Regions from separate parts of the Noviherbaspirillum agri genome, predicted to be linked through region 3. Evidence: predicted binding sites of a transcription regulator. Region 3 holds the regulator's gene; each other region holds the start of a gene.
What was found. The regulator LexA, encoded in region 3, represses DNA repair genes until DNA is damaged. The targets are predictions, from matches to a motif close to ACTGTATNNNNATACAGT.
Positions count from the first base shown of each region.

Region 1 (2,203 bases), on a different contig from region 3:
AGCGCAGCCTGCAACCGGCGGTGATGCGTCTCGGCGGGCTCCTCGCCGATACAGGCGCCGAGGCAGCGCGATATCTGGCGCGCAAAACAGGCACGCCCGCGCATCGGCGTTTCCAGCCCGGTCAGCGCCGGACATAGCCTTTCCGTATCCACGATCTCCCGCAGCTTTTCCAGCGCCGCCCTGCGTGTGGCGAACAGGCCGTACAGGTCTTCGGTCTTTGCAAAATCATGGTCACGCGCATACACGATTTCTGGCATCGCCACAGCCCCGGGCAGCAGGCGCAGTGTGCACATCTCGCGCGTGCGGCGCAGTTTCTTGTTATGCAGCGGCTGCATTTCCTTGATCAGGCGGGATTCCAGCAGCAGTGCACCGATCTCGCCGGCCGTGCGCCGAAACTCGACATGGCGGCTTTGCTGCAGCAGGCGCGCCTCTTCCGGCGTGCGCAGATGGGACAGCACGCGACTGCGGATGTTGACGCTCTTTCCGATGTAGAGCGGCTGATCCTGCTCGCCGCGAAAAATGTAGATGCCCGGCTTGGATGGCAAGGCAGCGAGGCTGGCGCGATCGATGTGATGCGGATATTCGAAGCTATCGGCGGGCTCGGGCCGGATCACTAATCCAACCGAGGTGATGCGGGCTTGCATGGAAGGCAAAACAGCTTTTAAAAAATATAAGGAGGGCGCAAATCCATAACCAATCTGGCTAAACGGATTCGCATGTTTACTGTATATTTATACAGTATAAATTGATTAACGGCATGCAGCCGAAAAGCATAAGAGGCCTCGATGTCCGCATTAGTTTCCACCATATCGTCACTACCCCATACCGTCTGGCGTGCGAACCAGATGGGATCGCACCACACTACGGTCGTGCCGACCGGCCATGGCGCGCTCGACAAGGAATTGCCCAATGGCGGCTGGCCGAGCGCGGCACTGATCGAACTGCTGCTGCAGCAGGCCGGCATCGGCGAAATGCGGCTGCTGCGCCCTGCGTTGAACAGGATCGCCAGCCACCACCGCATTGCGCTGGTCCAGCCGCCCCACCTGCCGCAGATCGCTGCCTGGACGGCATGGGGCCTGCCGGCCGAACGCATCCTGTGGATCAACACGCAACGCAGCGCCGATGCGCTGTGGGCGGCGGAACAGGTACTGCGCAATGGCAGCTGCGGCGCCTTGCTGCTGTGGCAATCGCAAATTCGCAGCGAGTCGCTGCGCCGCCTGCACCTGGCGGCGCAAAGCGCGCAGACGCTGTTCTGGATGCTGCGGCCACTGGCGAGCGTGCAGGATGCCTCCCCTGCGCCCTTGCGGCTGGCGCTGCGCCCGGCTAGCGGCGGCATCGGACTCGACATCGTCAAGCGGCGCGGTCCGCAGCGCGATGAAATGCTTTTCCTGCCGCTGCAGGATGCGCCTGCGGCACCTTCCCAATCACTCACACGCACACTGACAGCACCCCATGCGCACCTGGATCGGCGTTTACCTGCCACACCTGCCGCTCGAAGCATTCCGGCCGAACTGGTCTGAAGCAGGCCGACATGTGGTTGTCGACCGCACGCAGGTGCTGGCCATCAGCGAACAGGCAGCCGATGCGGGTGTGCGCTTCGGCATGCGCCGCGGCGGCGTGCAGGCCTTGTGTCCCGATGCCGTCCTGCACGAACGCGATGGCGCGCGCGAACAGGAAGCATTGGACAATATCGCCCTCGCCTTGCTGCAGTACACGCCGGAAGTCGCTTATGCGGAAAAAGCAAGCCTGCTGCTCGATGTCAGCGCCAGCCTGCGCGCATTCCGCGGGCGGCTCGCCTTGAGCCGGCTGGTGCGCGCCAGCGTCTTCGCGCTTGGCTTCACGCCGCAGATCGGCATGGCACCGACGGCACAAGGCGCATGGCTGCTTGCGCGCTGCCAGCCGCACCATGGACGTGCGGCAGTGCGCCGCGTGATCCGCATGGAGAGCATGATGCGCCGGCTGGATGCCCTGCCCTGCATGCTGCTGCCCGCTGCCCGCCCCTACGAGGAATGGCTGACCGGCATCGGCTGCCATAGCCTGCGCGACCTGCGCCGCTTGCCGCGCGCGGGTTTGCAGCGGCGCAGCGATAAGCATCTGCTGGACGCACTCGACCGCGCTTATGGCCAGGCGCCGGAATTGTTCGAATGGGTGCAAGCACCCAAGGCCTTCTCTGCGCGCCTGGAACTGCCGGATCGGATCGAAC
Region 1 covers NZ_BAAGWA010000001.1:523,069-525,271, reverse strand. The annotation lists gene ACYVIA_RS02240 (endonuclease) at 1-644, opposite strand, end outside; gene imuA (translesion DNA synthesis-associated protein ImuA) at 786-1,520, shown strand; gene ACYVIA_RS02230 (Y-family DNA polymerase) at 1,453-2,203, shown strand, end outside.
Region 1: a site for LexA is predicted at 723-740, ahead of imuA (translesion DNA synthesis-associated protein ImuA). Genes of this name have one in related genera too.

Region 2 (2,203 bases), on a different contig from region 3:
GGCAAGCAGCGGTGGTGCGAGATTGGCTGCGGTGGACGACGGGCAGTAAGCGTGGCACATGTGACCAAGTAAAAGTTTTGTCGACAAGCTGCAGCCCCAGAGACGGTGGAATCATCGATTTTGTGATCCGCCTTGTCTCCTTTTCTTCCATTTTTCTCCAGCTGTGCGGATGACAAGTTGGCACTCTGGTTCTCGAGAAAACCGCAACTTCCAAAACATGTTCATAAGGTAAAGCGGGAACTTAAAGTGCTTTCTAGCTCGAGCCAAAAACACGTGATTTGCGAGATATCGATTCAGAATCAGAGGCTTGCGCAAACTACGCAGAAATCACATTAAATAAAATACTTTCAGTCGGTAATCAAGTTTTATCGCGGACTGAGTCGCTTTGACAATCCGTTCAATCGTTTACTTTGGCGAATCTCTGACTTGACCACGCATTGCGAGTGTGGAGCAATGACTAGACGTGTCGGCGCACATGGCCGCCGGGGCGAGTTTTCAAAGGCTGAAAACATGGAGACCGTCGTCGCTTCGATTGTCAGTTCGGCAAATGAAGATCCGCAATCTGTGAAATCGACTTGTGCTTGATTACAGGGCAGACCGCCTAGACGCTGCCTGCAAGTTTGGACGGGTCGGGCAGTCGGTCGCAGTCAATGGCAGGAGAAATACGCGTTCTGGATCATCGTAAGCGCGACCGGCAAGGCCTTATGACTCTTCAAGTCTGCCACTTGATCGACCTTGGGAACATAGCCCCAGCGCGAGGAACGAACCATCCGGATGTACTTGATATCCAGATCGCCAGCTTCTTCCAGTGTCTTGATTGCTTCCTTTTCGATCTCATGCACGAGACGCCAGGTGAGGACGCGGCCCTCAGTTCGATGGCGCTCCGCGATAGAATTCACGGCGAGTGCAAGCCGTTCCTTGACGGCGATCAGCTTGTATCCTTCAAAGAGAGTCATTCGGTTCATCATGAATGTCCATCCGTATACTGTATGGACGTACAGTATAGATCAAAATCGGATTGAGGGTTCTGATCTAGCTCTAGATGTTTAATACGCATAATTTATATTATGTAAACTGCGTGGCGCGAGTGCGCCGTTGGCTAGAACGTATTCGCAGAACCGGTACAAACCGGCAGACACAAAACTACCTACTACCGACCAAAGCCCACGCCGCTAACAGCGTACAGTCTACTCAGACTGAGAAATGGCCAAAGCCGATTGCACGCATCAAATGCTGCCCCAGCCGAAATCCGCTTTATTCGTGCCTTCCGTCTGATCCAGTGATTCAGTACGAACTGCACCGGGCTCCCGTAGCATGGGTGCAGGGAAACTGCCGGCCCTCCTACAACGCCTTCAGCCGCGTGAGCTCACCCTCTGGAAAGGCGAACGGCCCGGCCGACAATTCGACTGAACGGTCAATGTCCTGCCTCGGTGTTGATCGTCCTCAAGAACGCTCCTAACTCAACGGCATGACCCCATGTGGCGAAACTTTCCCCCGGGCGCTCTCCGAAGAACACACCTAATTTGCATCTGGCAATATGCTGCCTCGGCACCCACTGCCTTGACTGTCGCTGCCTAGGCAGGTATATTGCGCCCAAGCCTTGGAAACAACGATGACGAAACCCTATTCCACCCAAACCTATTCACTCGAAGAGAGCATCGGTTACCTCCTCAAGAGGGCCGGCACGCAGCTCGCCGTCAGCGTAGACCGACGCCTGGCGGAGTTCGATATGACGCATGCGCAGTACGGCATCTTTTCTCGGCTGCAAAACGGACCGAGCACTGCAGCCGATCTGGCCCGTTCGAGCATGACCGACACGGGCGCCATGACCCGCATGCTCGACCGCCTGGAAGAAAAAGGCTTCGTACAGCGCAGCCGAAGCAGTGCGGACAGACGCATCGTCGAGGTGGCGCTGACGGACAAGGGCAGGCAAATCGCCGACCGCATGAAGGAAGTGGCCGTCGAACTGCTGAACCACCATTTGCGTGAGTTCACTCCGGAAGAAGTGGAGCAGTTCAAGTCCTTTCTGCGCCGCATGATCAATAACGCATAACAACATGAACAAGACCTTACGAAGAACCGGCATCGCCCTCCTCCCGGCGCTGCTTTCGGCGTGCGTCAGTTTCCAGACGCTCGCGCCGGCACAACAACCGCTGGACCGTGTGGAGATGCCGTCCACATTGGCCGGCACCGCAGACGCGAG
Region 2 covers NZ_BAAGWA010000013.1:57,718-59,920, forward strand. The annotation lists gene ACYVIA_RS18205 (DUF2471 family protein) at 648-956, opposite strand; gene ACYVIA_RS18210 (MarR family winged helix-turn-helix transcriptional regulator) at 1,613-2,053, shown strand; gene ACYVIA_RS18215 (efflux transporter outer membrane subunit) at 2,058-2,203, shown strand, end outside.
Region 2: a site for LexA is predicted at 985-1,002, ahead of ACYVIA_RS18205 (DUF2471 family protein). Genes of this name have one in related genera too.

Region 3 (2,203 bases):
GTTCGCTACCGCGCCGGAGCCCCGCAAGAGAATGAATTAATGAGCGATGCGGCAAACCGAATGAGTCCCAGGAAACGATTGCCGCGCAATCCCGCTATTCTAAATGAACCAGCCTCAAACCAATACCCCTCTTTTTAACCGCCTTCGGTTCGTGCTCGTCCAGACCAGTCATCCCGGTAACATCGGAGCTGTTGCACGCGCAATGAAAACGATGGGTTTTTCGCAGCTAGTGCTGGTCGATCCGCGCTTCCCTGATGCGCTCCAGCAAGAGGAGGCTGTCGCATTCGCCAGCGGCGCGCAGGATATCCTCGCGACCGCAAGAATCGTTGAAAACATAGAGGAGGCGCTGGAAGGATGCAATTTTGCAGCAGCGTTAAGTGCGAGATTGAGAGAGTTTTCTCCGCCATTGCTAACGCCGCGCGTTCTCGCGGAGCAGATCGCCGCAGAGTCAAGTCTGAATGCCGCGCTTGTCTTCGGGAGCGAGCGCTACGGTCTCCCGAATGAAATCATCGAGAAGTGTAATGCGCTGATCAATATCCCGGCCAACCCGGATTATTCCTCGTTAAACCTTGCACAGGCTGCCCAAGTACTTGCATACGAAGCAAGGATGGCTACATGTGGCGACGTCCTTCCGGTAGCGCCAATCGGTTTTCAGGGTGAAGCTGCCGGCTTTGCGCAAGTTGAAGGCATGTATGCCCACCTGGAAGAAGCCTTGGTCGCCATCGATTTCCTTGATCCGGCGAATCCGAAGAAACTAATGCCTCGCCTGAGGCGTTTGTTTTCGCGTGCTCAGCTCGAAACGGAAGAGGTCAATATCTTGCGAGGTATCGCGCGCCAGATTCTGGTGAAACTGCGCACTTAGGGCTAAGCAAAATGTTCACGCGCGTCGCGCATCCTGCTTCCGACTGTTCATAGCGTCGCAAATCCCTGCAATGGTCCGACCATGGCTCCGGTTTGCGCCCTGCGCTCCGTCCCGAATTCCGGCACGTGCCATCGCGGGACTTGTTCAGTGTAGCCTCAGTGCCGTAGGGCGCCTTACGGTTATACCTGGTTGCTCCGCTGGTTTGCCTGGAGTCGTTATGGCAAAAAAGACATTTAGCCCCAGGCGCGCAGCAAACCTACGGCCAAGCCTTCCAGTGCAAAGCTATCCTCGTTTGCATCGACCCGGATCGGTTCGAAATCTGGATTTTCCGGCAAAAGTTCGATAATGGAGCCAGACTTTTTGTAGCGTTTTACGGTGACATCATCACCCAGTCGCGCCACAACGATCTGGCCATTCTTTGCATTGTCGGTTTTTTTCACCGCAAGCAGATCGCCGTCAAGAATTCCGACATCGCGCATCGACAGTCCCCGGACTTTCAGCAGGTAGTCCGGCTTTGCGGAGAACAGTGACGGATCGACGCTATACGTGGCCTCAATATGCTCTTGCGCGAGGATTGGGGAGCCAGCTGCTACACGACCGACGAGGGGCAGGCTAAGCTGCATCAAAGACGCGTGAGGGAGTGCCATCTGGCGCGTGGCGGATCGACTCGATGCGCCGTTGGCATGCATATCGCGCAAGCGGATTCCCCGGGATGTGCCGGGTGATATTTCAATGGCACCTTTGCGTGCGAGCGCCTGAAGATGCTCCTCCGCGGCATTGGCAGAGCGAAAGCCAAGTTCAGCGGCAATCTCGGCGCGAGTAGGCGGGAAGCCGGTGTTTTCAATAGCTTCGCGGATCAGGTTGAGGATCTGTTCCTGGCGGGCGGTCAATTTGATCATGGTGGAAACCCGGCGCCAATTGGCGCTGTTTATATAGACAGCCTGTATTTTTATACAGGCATTATGTGAATGCAAGCCCTAAATGACGCTATTTCCGACTATTTGGGATTTGGATTGCTGAGGAGGATTAAGGGTTTGAAAGCATTGAAGTTTCTTTGTCTTCAAGCTATTATGTCGGGCTTTCCTCTTCCCACACTCGTCTTGACGCCGAGGTGGGCGTTTAATCCGACCACAAGGAGATTACATGCGTCATTATGAAATCGTTTTTATTGTCCATCCGGACCAAAGCGAACAAGTGCCCGCGATGATCGACCGCTACAAGGGCATCGTCACCGCCCGTAACGGCAAGATCCACCGTGTTGAAGACTGGGGCCGCCGCCAGATGGCATATATGATCCAGAAGCTGGCGAAGGCGCACTATGTTTGCATGAACATCGAATGC
Region 3 covers NZ_BAAGWA010000018.1:19,181-21,383, reverse strand. The annotation lists gene ACYVIA_RS20240 (RNA methyltransferase) at 104-862, shown strand; gene lexA (transcriptional repressor LexA) at 1,096-1,761, opposite strand; gene rpsF (30S ribosomal protein S6) at 2,006-2,203, shown strand, end outside.

Region 4 (2,203 bases), on a different contig from region 3:
TTCGCCGTTATAGCTGTACCAGGCACCAGACTTTTCGACAATCTTCGCCTCCGAACCCAGGTCGAGAATCTCGCCCTCGCGCGACGTACCTTCTCCGTAGAGGATGTCGAAGTGCGCTTCCTTGAACGGCGGCGCAACCTTGTTCTTCACAACCTTGACCTTGGTTTCATTACCGATCACTTCATCACCGGACTTGATAGAGCCGGTGCGGCGAATATCCAGGCGTACCGATGCATAGAATTTCAGCGCATTGCCGCCAGTCGTCGTCTCCGGGTTGCCGAACATGACGCCGATCTTCATACGGATCTGGTTAATGAAGATCACCAGCGTGTTGGTACGGTTGATGCTGCCCGTCAGCTTGCGCAGCGCCTGGGACATCAGGCGTGCCTGCAGGCCCGGCAGGGAATCACCCATGTCGCCCTCGATTTCTGCACGAGGCGTCAACGCTGCCACCGAGTCGACGACCACGAGGTCGACGCTACCGGAGCGTACCAATGCATCGCAAATCTCAAGGGCCTGTTCACCGGTATCCGGCTGGGAGACCAGCAGGTCTGACAAATTGACACCAAGCTTCTGCGCATAAACGACGTCCAATGCATGCTCCGCATCGATGAATGCGCAGGTGCCGCCGAGCTTTTGCATCTCTGCAATTGCCTGCAGGGTCAGCGTCGTTTTACCGGAAGACTCCGGACCATAGATTTCGACGACGCGGCCGCGCGGCAGTCCACCGACGCCAAGTGCAATATCCAGACCGAGCGAGCCGGTCGACACCACTTGCACCTCCTCGGCGACGGCGCCATCGGCCATGCGCATTACGGAGCCTTTACCAAATTGCTTTTCGATTTGCGCCAACGCCGCAGCAAGTGCCTTGCTCTTTTCCGGGTTCTGCGCGGATTTCTTGTCATCCATAAATAGAATCTCTCGACGGTTAGATGGTTGGTCACTCGCGCAAGCCGATTGGCAAATTATTGCGAGTTGAATTTGACGTTACAATGCATACTGTATAAAAAAACAGTGCCGTATGCAAGCGCAAATTCCACTTCTTGAAAAAGCGCTCACAATGCAGATAAATAGGTGAAGGGCTTCGCCTTGCCGGTAGTAATGAAAAGAAATAGACTACGTAACAATCTGATTGCAGAGTGCCAGAATGCGTATCTTGCTTGCCGAAGACGATAGTGTACTAGCCGATGGACTAACGCGCTCCCTGCGGCAGTCAGGCTACGCAATCGATTGTGTAAAGAATGGGCTGGAAGCCGATTCAGCGCTGTCCACGCAGGATTTTGACTTGCTGATCCTGGACTTGGGCTTGCCGAAAATGGCCGGGCTTGAGGTGCTAAGGCGCCTTCGCGCACGCAACTCCCGCCTGCCGGTCCTGATCCTCACCGCAAGCGATTCAATCGAACAGCGCGTCAAGGGTTTGGACTTGGGGGCAGACGACTATATGCCCAAGCCGTTCGCCCTGTCCGAACTGGAAGCTCGCGTCAGGGCACTGACGCGCCGCGGCGCCGGGGGCGGCCCGACGGTAATCAAGCATGGCCCCCTCTCCTACGACCAGGTTGGCCGCATCGCCTACATGAATGACCAGATGCTGGACCTGTCGGCGCGCGAGCTGGGATTGCTGGAAGTGCTGCTCCAGCGGACCGGCCGCCTCGTATCGAAGGAACAGCTGGTTGACCACCTGTGCGAATGGGGCGAGGAAGTCAGCAACAACGCGATCGAAGTATATGTGCACCGCCTGCGCAAGAAGATCGAAGGTGGCGGCGTACGCATTGCGACGGTCCGTGGCCTCGGCTATTGCCTGGAGAAATATTCCGAGCCGAACGCACAAGGCACGACCAGCACTCCGGCTACGCCTTGACCTGGTTTCATGAGCAACGCCTATCGTCCGGATGCGAGCGCCTCCGCTACTTCCGACACACCTCCGCCATACACTTCAGTCGAGACCCAGCCTGAGGAACGTATCCAGCGCTCGCTGTTCGGCGAAATCCTGGACTGGATGCTGGTGCCACTGCTGCTGCTCTGGCCAATGAGCATCGCCGTCACCTATCTGGTGGCGAAATCAATCGCCAATTATCCTTTCGATCGCGCGCTGGATGACCGTGCAATCGTCGTTGCCCAGCAAGTCAAGGAAGTCAACGGCAAGATCGTGACGCAGCTTCCTGCCCCTGCGCGGGACATCCTGCGTGCAGACGACGTTGACTAT
Region 4 covers NZ_BAAGWA010000002.1:110,397-112,599, forward strand. The annotation lists gene recA (recombinase RecA) at 1-909, opposite strand, end outside; gene ACYVIA_RS03230 (response regulator) at 1,148-1,858, shown strand; gene ACYVIA_RS03235 (sensor histidine kinase N-terminal domain-containing protein) at 1,868-2,203, shown strand, end outside.
Region 4: a site for LexA is predicted at 999-1,016, ahead of recA (recombinase RecA). Genes of this name have one in related genera too.